One region of the Vibrio parahaemolyticus genome, then DNA from elsewhere that is predicted to be linked to it. Evidence: predicted binding sites of a transcription regulator. Region 1 holds the regulator's gene; each other region holds the start of a gene.

What was found. The regulator PurR, encoded in region 1, represses purine synthesis genes. The targets are predictions, from matches to a motif close to TNANGNAAACGTTTNCNTNA.
Region 2: a site for PurR is predicted at 4,705-4,724, ahead of DYB02_RS07580 (phosphoribosylaminoimidazolesuccinocarboxamide synthase). Genes of this name have one in related genera too.
Region 3: a site for PurR is predicted at 3,011-3,030, ahead of DYB02_RS02000 (uracil-xanthine permease family protein). Genes of this name have one in related genera too.

What each region holds. Positions count from the first base shown of each region.
Region 1 covers NZ_UHIL01000001.1:1,271,647-1,277,507, reverse strand. Annotated here, with positions in the region: gene elyC (envelope biogenesis factor ElyC) at 1-44, shown strand, start outside; gene torR (two-component system response regulator TorR) at 114-827, opposite strand; gene torD (molecular chaperone TorD) at 1,093-1,740, shown strand; gene purR (HTH-type transcriptional repressor PurR) at 2,178-3,182, shown strand; cyclic di-GMP riboswitch class I at 3,449-3,538, shown strand; gene DYB02_RS06490 (TfoX/Sxy family DNA transformation protein) at 3,655-4,245, shown strand; gene DYB02_RS06485 (TVP38/TMEM64 family protein) at 4,457-5,149, shown strand; gene DYB02_RS06480 (putative signal transducing protein) at 5,149-5,469, shown strand; gene DYB02_RS06475 (alpha/beta fold hydrolase) at 5,511-5,861, opposite strand, start outside.
Region 2 covers NZ_UHIL01000001.1:1,506,599-1,512,459, forward strand. Annotated here, with positions in the region: gene DYB02_RS07565 (phospholipase A) at 1-736, shown strand, start outside; gene DYB02_RS07570 (hypothetical protein) at 973-1,350, shown strand; gene DYB02_RS07575 (alkaline phosphatase D family protein) at 1,731-3,404, shown strand; gene DYB02_RS07580 (phosphoribosylaminoimidazolesuccinocarboxamide synthase) at 3,485-4,588, opposite strand; gene DYB02_RS07585 (cell division inhibitor SulA) at 4,791-5,183, opposite strand; gene DYB02_RS07590 (hypothetical protein) at 5,588-5,773, opposite strand.
Region 3 covers NZ_UHIL01000001.1:379,281-385,141, forward strand. Annotated here, with positions in the region: gene envZ (two-component system sensor histidine kinase EnvZ) at 93-1,385, shown strand; gene DYB02_RS02000 (uracil-xanthine permease family protein) at 1,450-2,841, opposite strand; gene recG (ATP-dependent DNA helicase RecG) at 3,074-5,155, opposite strand; gene trmH (tRNA (guanosine(18)-2'-O)-methyltransferase TrmH) at 5,254-5,861, opposite strand, start outside.

The DNA.
Region 1 (5,861 bases):
TGCGTGACACCGTAGGGCAAACGCCGATGGTGGAAGCGGAATAAACCCGATTTATAAACACAAAAAAGGAGAGCATTGGCTCTCCTTTTTCTTTACTGCTTGTCTGATGGTGATTAATCACCTGCGAACATATAGCCTTCACCGTGAACGGTCACAAAAATTTGTGGGTTCTTAGGATCAAACTCCATCTTAGCGCGCATGCGTCGGATAAGAACATCGATCGTACGATCATTTGGAGCATCAACTCGATGACTGATCATATTCAAAATACGTTCACGACTCAGCACTTGATTCGGGTAAGACGATAACGCCACCAAAAGCTCATATTCTGCTTTGGTTAGTTTTACTGGCTCACCATTACGGCTAAGTGCTCGACGCTGAATATCGAATGTCCACTCACCAAAGCGAACAATGTGTTCATCGTTTGTTTCGCTTGCCGCTTTACTTGCTCCACTTCGTGCCGCAGAAATGCGCCACAGTAGATTTTTAACTCGAACTAGTAATTCCCTTAGTTCAAAAGGCTTTGTCACATAATCGTCTGCACCCATCTCTAGGCCTACGATTTTGTCGATGCTATCCGTGCGTCCTGTTACCAATATGATGCCGATGTCTGATTGACTGCGTAGCTCACGCGTAAGCATTAGGCCGTCTTCGCCCGGCAAGTTAATATCCAACATAATAAGGTCGACATCACCGCCTTGCAGAACTTCGCGCATCTCCGCGCCACTTTCTGCTTCGCTAACTTTGTAACCTTCATTTTGGAAATATCCCGCAAGCTTACTACGAGTTACAACATCATCTTCTACGACTAATACGTGATAGCTCATTTACACCACTTTCTGTCTTCTTATTATCCAAGACGTATTCTATTCATAACTAGTAACATTTCTAGTCATAGATACATTAAAAAGCAAGATTTAGCGTTTTTATTGATTCAAAACAAGCTTGCCCATCACTGTTAATAAGTGCACACAATTCAACATAATCAACAATAATTATAGTTACTGCTATTCATCTTATTTGATTACACTTAGGGGATATCCCTAATTGACTTTATGATGCAATACTCGAAGCATCCTTCAGGAGCCAAAAATGCAAGAAGTGAAAGCTTTTAATGAAAAGCGTGCTGAAATTTACTGGTGGTTTTCGAGCTTATTCGCTAAAGAACTCAGCGAAAAAGAACTAGAAACCTACCACAGTGTTGAAATTCGCAGTTTTTTAGCGGGCTTAGGTGAGAACGAATCACTCAAGCCAGCCGTTGATAGCCTAGTTGATGCCCTAAACCGACTCCAAGACCGCAATGATGCTCAACTAGAACTTGCAGCAGATTTTTGCGAGCTGTTCTTAAAAACAGATAAGTATGGGTCACTACCGTACGCTTCTATGTACATTGGTGAATCAGGCTTGCTCAATGACAAACCTGCAGAAGAGATGGAAAAACTGATGGCAGATTTTGGGGTTCAGGTAGACGAAAACCTCAAAGAACCAGCAGACCATCTTGCTGTTGAATTGGACTTTTTGGGCAACATGATCATTCGCTCAAATGAGTTAGAGCAAGAAAAACATATGGAAGAGGCTTTCGTTAAACAAAACGATTTCATCCAAAATCAACTCATGTCTTGGTTGCCAAAATTTGCTGAAAAATGTAAGCAATTTGATGAATTTGGCTTCTACTTAAGCGTTGCGCAACTATTAATTGCATTTTGTAAACTGGACAGCGCTTACCTTCTTGGTGAATAATCACCGCCTATTTTTAGGGAGCCTGCCTGTCGGGCTCCCTATTTTATTCGCTTGCTTTTAATCTGGCTCAAAGACGTTCGTTCATTTAGCAGTCAAAATGTGACTTCAAATACACAAAACTCTTGCTGAAAATATTGCCAGTCAGCCCACATAGGGCTAAAATGTGAACGCAAACGATTAAATATGATTTATATGTAAACCGCTGAAATATAGCGGTTTTTGTTTTTTATTAATAGGTTGATGACCACTTCCTCATATTTAATAGGAAGCCGAGTACCTTCAACCAAGTTGCTACAAATCTTTTTATACCGATTTCGGTACAACCGCTGCCTACTAGAATAGACACTACTGTTGTTGTGGTGTTTAGTTTGCGCAAAAAACTAAGCGTATGGTTGTATTCACTACGGTATTAAGTAGCTCGATACAGGACATCATTTATGGCCACTATAAAAGACGTTGCTCGCTTAGCCGGCGTTTCTACTACCACAGTTTCGCACGTTATTAATAAGACACGTTTTGTTGCAGAAGCAACCCAAGAAAAAGTAATGAAAGCGGTTGATGAGCTTAACTACGCACCAAGCGCAGTTGCTCGTAGTTTAAAATGCAACTCAACTCGTACTATTGGTATGTTGGTAACACAGTCAACTAACCTATTCTTCTCTGAAGTGATCGACGGTGTAGAAAGTTACTGCTACCGTCAAGGTTACACATTGATCTTGTGTAATACTGGCGGCATCTACGAGAAACAGCGCGACTACATCCGCATGCTTGCTGAGAAACGTGTAGATGGCATTTTGGTGATGTGTTCAGATCTAACCGAAGAACTAAAAGAGATGTTAGATCGTCATTCAGACATCCCGAAAGTTGTGATGGATTGGGGCCCAGAGAGTTCTCGTGCGGACAAGATCATCGATAACTCTGAAGAAGGTGGCTACCTAGCAACTAAATATCTTATCGATAACGGCCACACTGACATCGCCTGCCTGAGTGGTCACTTTGAGAAACTTGCTTGCCAAGAGCGTATCGCTGGTTTCCGTCGTGCCATGGCTGAAGCAAAACTGCCAATCAATGAAGATTGGATTCTTGAAGGTAACTTTGAATGCGATACTGCGGTACTGGTTGCAGACAAGATCACCGCGATGGAAAAACGCCCTACTGCAGTATTCTGTTTTAACGATACCATGGCACTTGGCTTAATGAGCCGTCTGCAACAAAACGGCATCAAGGTTCCAGATGACGTTTCTGTTATCGGTTACGACAACATTGAACTTGCAGAGTACTTCTCACCACCGCTAACAACGATTCACCAACCTAAACGTCGTGTGGGTAAAAATGCGTTTGAGATCCTACTTGAACGCATTAAAGATAAAGAACACGAAAAGCGTGTGTTCGAGATGCAACCAGAGATTGTTATCCGCAACACCGTTAAGAAACTTAATTAAATGAACACAAGCGCCCTTAGGGGCGCTTTTTTTTATTAAAAAAATAACACTTCCCGCACACTTTGCCTCATTCTTAAAAACAATAACTTCCATAAGTTACTGTTTTCTTTACATGTGAATTATTAATTCCCGCTTCTTTTCAAACATTAAATACAATTCTCAATTATGAGTACCCATGCACAAAATGGCATTATTTATTGAATCAAGATCACGTTTTAAAATCTAAAGTGTGATGTTAATTCAATATACGAAGTATCCTCATCTGGTCACGCACAGGGCAAACCATCCGAAAGGGTGGGACGCAAAGCCTCCGGCCTGAACCATAGTAGTATATGGAAGGTAGCGGGGTTACCGATGGCAAGTGTGCAACCAATGTCTTTACCCTTTAATGACATTGCCTTTGCGCACGTTTGCTACTCTCTCGGACCTGACTTTTGGTGGCGTAATATTAATTACACCGAGATAACAAAACATGGATAAACCGATACTCAAAGACTCTATGAAGCTATTTGAGGCACTTGGTACTATCAAGTCGCGCTCAATGTTTGGTGGCTTCGGACTTTTCGCTGATGAAACGATGTTTGCACTAGTGGTAAACAACCAGCTTCATATACGAGCAGACCAACAAACTTCATCTGACTTCGAGACACAGGGTCTAAAGCCTTACGTTTATAAAAAACGTGGCTTCCCAGTCGTTACTAAGTACTACGCTATTTCCAGCGAACTATGGGAATCTAGCGATCGCTTAATTGAAGTAGCGAAAAAATCCTTAGAAAACGCCAAACTTGAGAAAGAACAACAAGCGAGCACTAAGCCTAATCGCTTGAAAGATCTGCCAAATCTGAGATTGGCTACAGAAAGAATGCTTAAGAAAGCGGGTATTGATTCTGTTGCTCAACTTGAAGAAGAAGGCGCACTAAGTGCTTATAAAGCGATCAGAGACACGCACTCCACCACAGTTAGCCTTGAGCTACTTTGGGCCTTAGAAGGTGCTATTAACGGCACACACTGGAGTGTGGTTCCCCAGTCTCGTCGTGAAGAATTAATGAATGGCCTTTCGTAACAGAAGTCTGCTCTAATCTATCGACTAAAGCCGCAGTGTGAACTGCGGTTTTTTTATGAAATTTTTATAGCTCCCCTCGTGTCTACTCCTTTGTAAATCCCAAAACCCCCGTATCTTCAGCGCCACGACTTAGTTTCGATAACGAGATTGTTAAAACAACATTCAGTATGAATACTTTAAGCGGTAGCCTAGATATAGAAACGGAGCACACATGAATAAAAAACTTATCTTTGGACTGATACTTGTTGCCACCATTCTTTTGTTAGGCGCTAATTTTGGTCAATATCTAACGCTTGACAACGCAAAAGCGCAGCAAGAAGCACTCAATTCATTCATCGAAGCCAACATCGTCTATGCCGCCACGGTGTATTTTTTAGCGTATGTTGCGATTACCGCATTTTCTATTCCCGGAGCAGCAGTGGTTACTTTGCTAGGCGCAGCTTTGTTTGGGTTTTGGTTTAGCTTACTTTTGGTTTCTTTTGCCAGTACGATCGGTGCGACCTTAGCTTTTTTGAGTAGCCGATATTTGCTTAGGGATTGGGTTCAATCGAGATTTGGGGAAAAGCTTGTTGCGATTAACCAAGGAGTAAAAAAGGATGGCGCGTTTTATCTGTTTTCTTTGCGCTTGATTCCAGTGTTCCCATTTTTCCTCATCAACCTACTGATGGGATTAACACCTATGAGCATTGCGCGCTTTTATTTAACCAGTCAAATAGGCATGCTCCCTGGTACTGCCGTTTACCTTAACGCTGGTACTCAGTTAGCAACCATTGATAGCCTTTCTGGTATCGTATCCCCGACTGTATTAGCATCTTTTGCTTTGCTGGGGCTGTTTCCAATACTCGTAAAATGGGTTATGAATAAGGTCAGGCCAACCCCTACTCAGCCAAATGGCAGTATTTGATGAAAATCTTTATCGCGAAAAATCCAGCAGAAGCGCACATCGTATGTGAACTATTAAAAACTGAAGATATATGCTGTGAGGTGCGTGGAGAAGGACTTTTTGGTCTGAAAGGTGAGCTTCCTTTTGGCGATGATACTGATCCTTATGTTTGGCTATTAGATCCAGAACAACAATTGAAAGCTCACTCAATTATTGAAGCATTTAGGCAGCAGTCACAAAGCAACATATATGAAGACTGGCAATGTCCTCATTGTCTTGAACACAACGAAGGACAGTTTGGTGCGTGTTGGCAATGTGGATATCAAATTGGGGAGCCATGATCGTTCCCCTATTCTCGCATTTCAGGTGTCTATATTGATGGCTAGGCGACGATACTTTGTTGCTTTATAAATTCGATAGAGTGTTGGTTAAAATCTTCAGGACGCTCTACATTGCAGACATGACCGCAGTTTGGAATTTCACGCAAGATACTGAGCTTATGCGCTGCAACCATCTCTTTCACCGGTTGGATGAACATATAGTCTCTATCACCCATCAAATACAATGTCGGTATGGGTAACTCTCTGTCTTTGAAGTACTTCATCAATGGGTTTACATCCGCGGCAAGAATAAACCAGCGTTTAAACTCTTTTTGGCACAGCTTCTTTGCTTCTCGAATAAACAAATGCCTTGATTCACGCTGACTTCGTTGCGGCATCACAATGTAGGCAAA
Region 2 (5,861 bases), 230 kb from region 1:
CTTGTTGTGCCCCGTACTTGCTTACGGAAAAGACATTACCCATATCTCTACCTACGAAGACAACTACGTTCTAGGTACATACACCACAGACATCAACCAAAGCGCCTACAGTGAAATGGGCTCAGAGATGGATTCACTGCAAGATTTTGAAGTGAAGTTTCAGATCTCAGCATCAATTCCATTTTATCGCTTCAGCTCAGGCACTGCTTTGATGGGGGCTTATACTCAAAAGTCCCTATGGCAACTGGCAAACTCTGATATCTCATCGCCATTTAGAGAAACAAACTACAAGCCGCAAGTGTTCTTAGCGCATCAATCGAACATGTTGTTGTTCAATCATGTTGAAGCCGGTTACAAACATGAATCGAACGGTCAATCCAGCAAACTGTCACGCAGTTGGGATCGTCTATATGTCGCTGCCGAGCGTTTTTCTGGCCCAGTCGAGTATGGCGTACATGCATGGTGGGTGATTACCACAGAAAATGACGACATGGAAAATTACTACGCACCTTACGAGTTGTGGGCGAAAGTTTATACCCGTGCGGGCGTGGTCAATACGCGCGGTTTTTACAACTTTGCTGATGATAAAGGTGGGGTTGAACTAGGTTACACATTCTATTTCAATGACATTCTTGGTGTATATCTTCAAGGTTACCATGGCTACGGTGAAACGCTGATCGACTATGACCATTCTCAAACCCGTGTTGGGCTTGGCATTAAGCTGATGAATCTATAAGCTTTTGATATTGACATCATCGCTTAAGCCCTGTTTTTAGTTTGCTGTTTGAAATATTAATCAATTGAATGCTTATATATGGCGAAGCTGTGCATCACTTGTTACAAAGCTGGTTTTAATATTTCCTTTTGAATGTAATTAAGGGCATAAAAGACTATTCTTTTATATCCCATTGCTATATCAAAATAGTTGAACGATATTTGGTATATCTCATTTTCGAGTGTCGGGGGCAGAGAATGGATCAACAAGGAAAGACATGCATTGAGTTCGACTACACCAGCTTTTTAGGAGCTACAGGAAGTAAGAAATGGACCTTCTTAGAGGCGTTCGCGACCATTGCGCCCATTTTTGGTTTGATGTGGAAGCAGAACATTGCAGAGTTGAGCCGACCGGAAGATCGACTCTGGGATGCGGCATTAAAATCGATGTCTTCACGCCAAAGTGACGAATCGAACTTAGTTCGTTTAACTCAGCTCGCAAAGCATGAAGGGATAAATGAATTACGTGTTGTCATGCCATATTCACTCGACTCAAAGCAGATTGAATATATTGAATCTCGCAGTAAGTTAAAGGTCGATGCGTCGGAGCAAGATGTTCTTAATATCAAGTTTTAAGCGTGGCCTTCTAATCTCACTTGTACGCTTAAATAGAATCACCACAAAAGCGACCTCTCTGGGTCGCTTTTTTCGTATCTCAAGCGCCATGCATTCCACCTGCTCTGTCTAGCTCATATTATTGATTGGCTTAGTCCAATGCCACTTTTGTTGGAAGTGTGATGAATATAGAGTATTTACACTTAATTTAACAAAAATGTAACCTTTGGAAATGCAATTGTCATAACTAGCTTCTAACTTAGTGTTTTTAGGACAAATTACCGACCCAAATCATCGGCGCTGTGAGCTCGAATCAATACTCTTTTGTCTGCGGATAGGGAGATTTTTATTCGTTGCGTTATTTGGGCAAAAACAAAAACACAATAAGAAAGGAAGTCAGTATGTCTTTGTCTCGTCGAGACTTTATGAAAGTTGTCTCTTCAACCGCCGTTGCTACCGGTCTAATCGGTTGTGGCAGCGACGATAATGAATCCGTTGCCGTTAGTTTTGAACATGGTGTCGCCAGTGGCGATCCGACTCAAGCACAAGTGATTATTTGGACTCGGGTGACTACAGCCGCGAGTTACGTGGATGTGAGCTGGCAAGTCGCATCCGACATGGAGTTTTCAAATGTCGTGCAAAGTGGCGTATTCACTACCGATACAGGACGTGATTTCACGGTAAAAGTGGACGTACAAAACCTCAACGCCAATTCTCAGTACTACTACCGATTTATGGTCGGCGAGATGATGAGTGAGGTAGGGCAAACTCAAACTCTACCTGAAGATGGTGTCGAAAAAGCATCGATGGCGGTGGTGTCTTGCGCCAACTATCCAGCGGGTTATTTCCACGTTTATCGCGAGATCTTAAATCAACATGAACAATCGCCATTCGACGTTGTGTTACATCTTGGTGACTACATTTATGAATATGGGGCTGGAGGCTATGCCAGTGAAGATGCCGCTGCATTAGGGCGCGAACCGAGCAAAGGCACAGAATGTATCACGCTGGACGATTACCGAAAAAGATACGCCCAATATCGTCAAGATGCCGATCTGCAAGCATTACATGCCAAACTGCCCATGATTGCAGTTTGGGATGATCACGAGTTAGCTAATGACACATGGAAAAATGGCGCAGAGAACCATCAAGACGATGAAGGTAGCTTTATCGACCGTCGAGCCGCCGCTGCGGCTGCATGGACTGAGTGGTTGCCAGTTCGTGAGAATACATTCTCAAACATGTTGATTTATCGTCAGTTCTCATTTGGCAACTTAGTGAATCTCATGATGCTCGATACGCGCCTTGTCGGTCGTGATAAGCCATTGGATTACTTCTCACTCAGTGCACCAACAATGGAAGCTATCGGTGGGTTAGTTGCTCAATCACGCAGTGCAGACAGAGAACTGCTAGGCACTGAACAACTTGCTTGGTTGATGAAAGAGTTCAACACGCACGATGCAAAATGGAACGTTTTAGGCCAACAAGTTTTGATGTCGCGAATGGAGCTACCAAGTTCAGTGATGACGGCGATGTTCCAACTGTTTACGTCTACAGAAGAGAAGAAAACAGAAGCTTTGTTGGCGGTCAATACAGCGATTACCGGTTATCTTGCCGATCCAAGTGCAGATCCCATTTCTCTGCCTTACAACCTCGATGCTTGGGATGGTTACTATGTCGAGCGTGAAAAAGTCTACCAACTGGCCAAAGCAAGTAGTGGCAATTTTGTGTGTTTAGCGGGCGATACTCACAACGCGTGGGCAAGTGAGTTAAAAGATGTGTCAAACAATCCGATAGGGGTCGAGTTTGCGACGAGCTCGGTGAGCTCTCCGGGGTTGGAAGAGTATTTGGCGTTGGACCCGGTGGCGATTGCTCAAATGGAATACACCTTGCCGCATTTAGTCTCCGAGCTGCAATGGGCTGACATTAAACAACGTGGCTTTATGCGAGTGACCTTTACTGCTGATGCCGCTCAATCAACGTGGTACTTGGTGTCGACCATCAAAGATAAAAAGTATCAGGTGACGACGAAGTCGGCGTCTACGACAAATGGCACAACGTTAGACATTATCTAATCTAAACTGGCGAAAAAAGTAAAAGTCCGCTCATCAAGGCGGACTTTTTTGTTGGCAATTTTCAATCAGCTTTCAGATAGCTAGTCGATCAAACCGTACTCTTTGCTGAGAATTTCGATGATTTCAGCTTTTGGATTTTCGCTTAGCGTAATTGGGTTACCTGTAATTTTCTCGGCGATACCAATGTAGGTTCTTGAAATATCCATCAAAGATTCAACAGGAAGATCGTTATCGCGTGCAAGAGCTTCGCGCTCTGGCATACGTTCTTTGTTTAATAAGATATCTGGGTCAGGGAAGTGGTTAAGTAGGAACTGACGGAAACCTTCTTTCGAGTTTTCAACGATGTTACCTGTTTGGTACTCCTTTGCATCCCAAATACGAGAAGAATCTGGCGTGCCAACTTCATCCATGTAGATCAGCTTTTCATTACCTGCGGCGTCATGAACATAACCAAATTCGAATTTGGTATCGACAAAAATTTGATCGATTTCTTCTAACGCTTGGCTGATAACGTTAAAGCCTTCTTTCAACAATTTTTCGTACTGAGCGATATCTTCTGCGCTTGAGAAGTTAAACGCTTCATAGTTGTCCACGATATTTTGGCGAGTGATGTTCACATCGTCTGCTTCTGGTACGCCAGGAATGCCTTTTAGGATGCCTTTGGTTGACGGCGTCATTAGCAAATCCGGTAGCGCTTTATCTTTTTCTAACCCTTCAGGAAGTTGAATACCACAAAACTCGCGCTCACCATTTGCGTATGCACGCCACATGGAACCAGTGATGTATTTACGGCAGATTGCCTCAATTTTTACCGGTTTTGCTTTTTGAACGATCCAAACAAATGGGTGAGGAATATCTAAGATGTGGCTGTCAGCTAAGCCGTTGTCTTTAAAAAGCTTAAACCAATGATTCGAAATGGCATTCAATGCGGCACCTTTACCCGGTACACCTTTAAGCCCACCTTCACCATGCCAAATACAATCGAAAGCAGAAATACGATCGCTGATCACCATGATGGCCAGGGGCGCATCTGGTGCGACATCGTATCCTTTTTCTTTGATCAGTCGGGCACTGTCTTCTTCAGTTAACCAGTAAACTGAACGAACTTTTCCGCTGTGTACGGGTTTGTGGGTGCGAATTGGCAGGTCGTCATTGACGGCAAGTACTTGATTAGCAAGGCTCATTGCGACATTCCTATCATCTTAATCAAACGTCTTAAGGAGAAGATATTCAGCGGAAAATATCAGCTGAATAAATCGAATGAGGGCATCATACCAGAACTATTTTAACTCGCCAGAGAAAAAGCAAACGTTTGCCTCTTTTCTTTAATACAAAAAATGCCCCCTTAAAAGGAGGCGAGATGCAGGATGGATAACGTCGATCTTGTTAGTGATACTGGTTTACTCTGCCTTCGACGAAAAAGACTTCACACTGATAACGCTGAGCGATGTCACGCAACATGGATTGGTTCATAAGAGCAATTTTGTTTGATGCGACAACCGCGCTGGCATTGCCAGACTGAATGGCTTTGATAACGATTTCGACTTCAGAAAGCTGTTGAGACGGCTTCATCTGAATAACGTTTTTGCAGCAAATATTGGAAGCAGTGAGTTGCTCAAAATCAGGACGAGGACACTCAGCGGTAAACAGAATCCATTGTTTTTGCTGTGACAATACTGCCAACTTAGAAAGAAGCTGATCAGACACATCCATTGGTTGAGTGGTTTGTGCCAGTACGTTGTAACGTGAGTATGTACGAGATTGACTTTGTAACTGCATCTTACTGTTCCTTTATACATGCTGTATGTGTATACAGTAGTTTGTTTTGGGTATCTGATCAACCCATTTTTACTGATGAGTACGTGAGATAACGCTCGCTGATAGTTGAGTGATTTTTTAAGATGTTGATTTTTAACGAATTGTTTTTGTTCTTGATATGTTGGGTATGGATTGAAAAGTGTGAAGTTAGCAACATTATCCGAGTGATATATACAGGTGTTTACTACTGTATATACAGTGCTTTTGTTGATGTTATACAGTGGTTTTTGATGGTCGATACAGGTATGAGTCACACAATGAGCGTGTTTACGTCGTGATTATGGGGAAGAGATGTGAATCATAAGCGATCAAAAAAGCGCCCTAAAAGGCGCTTTTGAAAATCAGTTCCATTGATTCTAACCGGATTAGCTCGCTCGTTGTGCCATGCGCTCACGCATTTGCATTTCGCCTTGGTTAAACAGACGAACATCGATCTTCGCCATGTCGTAGCAGGCTTGGCAAGAGTGATGATATTTGCCATCTACATAATCGTGACGAGTAACAAAACTAGGTTTTTTACACCAATCGCAGGTGCCTTCTTCAGTGAACATTGATTTTCTCCCCACCTAGATAAATATGAGTCGTTAGGTGTTATTTTTCGCCGGGCATTATGGCATGAAAAAGAGATTGACGTTAAAT
Region 3 (5,861 bases), 890 kb from region 1:
AACCGGCAATCGGTTTTTAAAACTTCGGCCATCAAATTTCCTTCTTATTTGGTGGCCGAGGTTTTCGCAATTAGGATCATCAGGAAATTTCCATGCGAATCCGAAGTTCACTGACACAATCTATTCTACTGTTCATCTCCTTGCTTCTCGCTAGCCAAGTCTTTTCTTATTACGCCGTTTTTAACTACGCGTTGATGCCAAGCCTGCAACAGTTCAACAAAATTCTCGCTCACGAACTGAATCTGGTTCTCGATGAAGATGGCCCGCTCAAATCGGATGCACCATTGCGTCGCCAGTTATTAGAAAGGTTGGGCGTGACAGTTCACAGCATCAACAGCGAGAAGGCAGTTGAGTTTAACCATGCGATGTCGATTGATTTGATGTCGGAGGAAATGACTCAAGAGCTAGGCTCACCAACCGAAGTACGCCTGCTGCTAGGTAGTGAAAGCTACATTTTGTGGATGCACATCGAGAAGCTGCCCAATTCCATTATTCGCATCCCGCTGTCTGAGCTGCAAGAAGAGGACTTTGCGCCGCTATTTCGCAACAGCCTGATCATGGCGCTATTAATTATCGCAGGTGGTTGGTTGTTTATTCGCTTGCAAAACCGGCCGTTATTGGCGTTGCAACGAGCGGCAGAAGGCGTTGGGAGAGGGGAAATTCCCCCACCGCTACCAGAAAAAGGCGCATCGGAAATTCGTTCGGTAACTCGTGCGTTTAACCAGATGTCGAAAGGGATTCAAGAGCTCGAAGAAGACCGCGCTCTGTTAATGGCAGGCATCAGTCATGATTTACGTACGCCGCTGACGCGAATTCGTCTCGCTACTGAAATGATGTCGCCAGAAGACAGCTATTTGGCGGAAGGGATCATCAGTGACACTGAAGAGTGCAATGAGATCATCAGTCAATTTATGGATTATCTAAAGCCTGTAAACAAAGAATCGTTTGAGTCGGTTGATGTCAGTACCATCGCTAGTGACGTGGCGAGCTCTGAAGGGGGATATGAAGTCGAGATTGAAACGGACTTGAACATGCACCTTCCTCCTGCGAAAGGCAGCCCGATTGCTATTAAGCGAGCGGTGAGTAACTTAGTTGTCAACGCACTGCGTTACGGCAACGGTTGGGTGAAAATCAGCACAGGCGTGACGGCAGACAAACAGTTGGTTTGGATATGCGTAGAAGATAACGGTCCGGGGATTGAGCAGTCGCAAATCGCGAAGTTGTTCGAACCGTTTACCCGTGGTGATACGGCGCGTGGCAGCGAAGGTACTGGTCTGGGTTTAGCGATTGTAAAACGTATTGTTATCCAACATTCAGGTTCGGTGGTGATGCGTAATCGCAGTGAAGGCGGCTTGATCGCCCAAATCAGTTTCCCGACCAAATAACCCTCTAAAACCAAAAAGCCCAACCAAAAATGTGGTTGGGCTTTTTAGTTTCTAAGTACAAGTATTAAGACTCTTTCACTTCTTGAGCGACAAGTTCATCTTCTTCTGTCAGTTTTTCTGGAAGCAGCAAGTTCAGCAGTATCGCGGTGATACCGCCAGCAGCCACACCGGTTGAGAAGATGCTTTTAATAAACTCAGGCATAAACTGCAGAATCTCAGGTTTCTGAGCGATACCTAACCCCATCGAGAATGACAACGCCATAATCAGAATCGCGCGGCGGTCGAGGTCAACACGCGAGATAATGCGCACGCCTGCAGCGGCAATGGTACCGAACATCACGATGGTTGCACCACCAAGTACAGGTTCTGGGATCAGCTGAACAAAACTGGCCACGCCCGGGAATAGACCAAGAATCACTAACATGCCCGAGATAAAGTAACCCACGTAACGGCTTGCGACGCCCGTTAGCATGATAATGCCGTTGTTTTGACTGAAGGTAGAGTTTGGAAAGCTGTTGAATACCGCAGCGATAGTCGAGTTCAGGCCGTCCGCTAATACCCCACCTTTGATACGCTTCATGTAAATAGGGCCTTTAACTGGCTCGCCAGATACTTCAGACGTTGCGGTAATGTCGCCGATCGCTTCCAACGCCGTGATAAAGAAAATCAGCACGAGAGGGATAAATAGTGACCAGTCAAATGACAAGCCGTACTGCATCGGAATCGGTAGCGCAACGAGGTTGGTTTCCCCCAATTTTGAGGTGTCGACCATACCCATGAAGTATGCCATTACATAGCCAACTAGCATGGCAATCACGATCGAAGCCACGCGAATGTAAGGGTTTTTAGAACGATTCAAAATCACAATTAGCCCAAGTACGGTACCAGCGAGCGCCAGTTTGTCTAAGCTACCAAAAGTACCGTCGCCCATTGCAGCATAGCCTCCACCCATAGAAACCAAGCCGACTTGGATCAGCGTCAGGCCAATCAGAGTTACGACAATGCCAGAGACGAGAGGTGTGATGATGCGACGTGCATGCTCAAGCACACGAGACAGTAAAATCTCGGCAAAAGAGGCGACTAAAATCGTCCCGAAAATCGCCGCCATCATGGTGCTGATGTCCGCGCCACCTGCTTTGAGTGATAAACCCGCACCGATGATTGGACCCAAAAAGTTAAAGCTGGTGCCTTGCACCGATAGCAAGCCGGAGCCGACAGGGCCAAAGGTACGGATTTGGATAAAGGAAGAAACACCAGATGCAAACAGCGACATGCTGATAATGGTGTTGGTTTGATCGGCCGGAACGCCCAAAGATTGGCAAATGATTAAGGAAGGTGTAATCACCGCAACGAACATCGCCAATAAATGCTGAAGTGCAGCAAAAATCGTTTGTGGCAGTGGTGGACGATCATTTAATTGATAGACCAGTTCCGAAGATCGGTTTGAAGTTGTCATGATTTGTCTCGCTAGTCGCAATGTGTTCCCAGATCTCGCTGAATGGGAGGGCTGGGTGGAGTTGACGTCGTTACCTGTGATTGCTGTTAATCAGTGTCAACTCAGGTTGGTGAAGTGTGATGAGGCACACTCTAGAAATTTTGAGCGCGATTATAGAGAGATTTATCCAAAAAGCAATCGTTTGCTATTTGTGGCGGCACTAAAAAACGAGCCATTTGGCTCGCTTTAAGATTTACGCTTTGGAGTAGATATCACGCTCGCCTAGCCAGCGATCGATAATAGCGGCTGCATTGGTTGGGTAATTGTCGTGAATATGACGTGCAATACGCTGAACTTCTGGGATTAAGCGTTGATCTCGAACTAAATCGGCAATTTTGAAATCAGCCAAGCCTGTTTGTTTGGTGCCCAACAATTCACCGGGCCCGCGGATCTCTAGGTCTTTCTGCGCAATAACAAAGCCATCGTTACTTTCACGCAGCACACCGAGGCGTTTTTGCGCGGTTTTCGACAGGGGGGAGTGGTACAGCAGGACACAGTGACTGGCAACCGAGCCTCGACCGACGCGGCCTCTTAACTGGTGTAATTGAGCCAAACCAAGGCGTTCAGGGTTTTCGATGATCATCAAGCTAGAGTTTGGCACGTCTACGCCAACTTCTATCACCGTCGTGGCTACGAGCAGGTGGAGCTTGTTGTCTTTAAACTCTTGCATGACAGCTTGTTTTTCGGCGGGTTTCATACGGCCATGAACTAGGCCAATTTTTACATCTGGCAGTTTGCGCTGTAACTCTTCGGCGGTGTCTGCTGCGGCTTGCGCTTCTAACACTTCTGATTCATCGATCAGCGTACACACCCAATACGCTTGCTTGCCTTCGTTAAGACAAGCGTTTCGTACCCGCTCGACAATGTCGTCACGTTTGGTATCTGGAATGGCGACGGTTTGAATCGGCGTTCGGCCTGGTGGTAATTCGTCTATCACCGACGTTTCCAAATCAGCATACGCTGTCATTGCTAGTGTGCGAGGAATCGGAGTTGCCGTCATGATGAGCTGATGCGGATACGCGCCTTGTTTTGCCCCTTTCTCACGTAACTCTAATCGCTGATGGACGCCAAAGCGGTGCTGCTCATCAATGATGACTAAAGCTAGGTGATGAAATTCCACATGTTCTTGGAAGAGGGCGTGAGTGCCCACTATCATTTGTGCTTCACCGCTGGCAATGCGAGCCAGTTCCGTCTCTTTGGCTTTGCCCTTGAGCTTACCAGCAAGCCAGCCAACTTGAATGCCCATGGCTTCAAACCAGTTGGCGAAATTGATGGCGTGTTGTTCGGCGAGCAGCTCAGTTGGTGCCATTAAAGCCACTTGGTAACCGTGCTCAATGGCTCTGACTGCGGCTAGCGCGGCAACCAATGTTTTTCCTGAGCCTACGTCACCTTGGACAAGACGCATCATTGGGTGCGGCTTTTCGAGGTCGGATTCAATCTCTTTCACCACGCGTGCTTGAGCATTGGTCGGAGAAAACGGCAGTTGCGCCAACAGCTGCTTTTTCAGTTTGTCACATGGTGCGAGCGGTAAGGCGATATCTTGCTGGCCTTTGCTGCGAACCGCCAACATCGACAAGTTTTGGGCGAGCAATTCTTCCATGATCAAACGGATTTGAGCGGGGTGCTTACCTTCATCAAATTCATCTAAATTAATGGTTGGCGGCGGGCGATGAATGGTGTGCAACGCCTGCGACATAGTAATCTGATGGTTATACAAGCCAGAAGGTAGCAATTCTTGCACTGCCGCTTTATCGAGTAGCGCCAATGCTTGTTCAGTAAGGTTACGTAAAGTGATTTGACGCAGGCCATCTGTGGTTGGATAAACCGGGGTTAAGCTTTGTTCCACATCTGGCTTTTGTTCACTGGCGTAAAATTTGTAGTCAGGGTGCACAATTTCCAGCCCCATACCACCACGCTTAATTTCTCCGTAAGCGTGTACTAACTTACCCTGTGAAAAATTGTTCTTCATCGCTGCAGTAAAGTTGAAAAAACGCAGCGTGATGGTGCCATTGCCGTCACTGATTTTGACTGTCAGCATTTTGCGTTTACCAAAAATGGTATCGACGGTCATGACTTTGCCTTGTACCGCAGCCCAAAGGCCTGCGTGCAGTTTGGCAATAGGATAAATGCGGGTGCGATCTTCGTAGCGTAGGGGCAGGTGGAACAACAAATCTTGAACGCTATGCAAGCCGACTTTAGCGAGTTTTTCTGCGACTTTGGCGCCAACTCCTGATAGAGAAGTTAAAGGAACAGCAGATAGCATTTGGGCAGACATAGAAAGCTCAAGAAAATGGTTAACATAGCAGTATGTTAACCATTGAGCTGTGTTTTTGTACAGGAAAAACTATAAGAAGTGGCGTAGAAAGCTTCAGCTTAAGCTTTTTGCATCTCTTGCCACCACGCCTCATCTGCGATGATTTGACCTTCATCGTCGAGTGGCGGGTATTCCAGTTTCTTGCGTTTCGCTACTTTGGCAAGCACTGGGTGACCACGTTCAAATAAGATGCGATGAATGGTTTCTTTTGGTAGTGCGCTTTCTTCTCGATCATACATGCCTGCCGCTTCACGTTGGCGTTGCGCTTCATACAGAATAACTGCGCTGGCGACTGAGACATTCAAAGATTGCACCATTCCAATCATCGGAATAATGATGTCTTGATCTGCGAGTTTTTTCGCTTGTTCAGACGCGCCAATTTTTTCACTCCCCAGGATGATTGCAGTCGGTTTGGTGTAGTCGATTTCACGAAAATCGACCGCGGTGTCCGATAAGTTGGTCACCAATACTTGCATGCCTTGGGCTTTGAGCTCGGTAATGGCGGTTTCAATCGAGTTGTGAGTTTCTACTTCAACCCAGTTACGAGCACCAGCAGAAGTGTGGGTTAAAGTGCGCATTTTATCAGGCCAGATAGCATGAACTTTGTGTAAGCCCGTGGCGTCAGCCGTACGAATAACGGCAGAGACGTTGTTAGGTTTGTGAACCT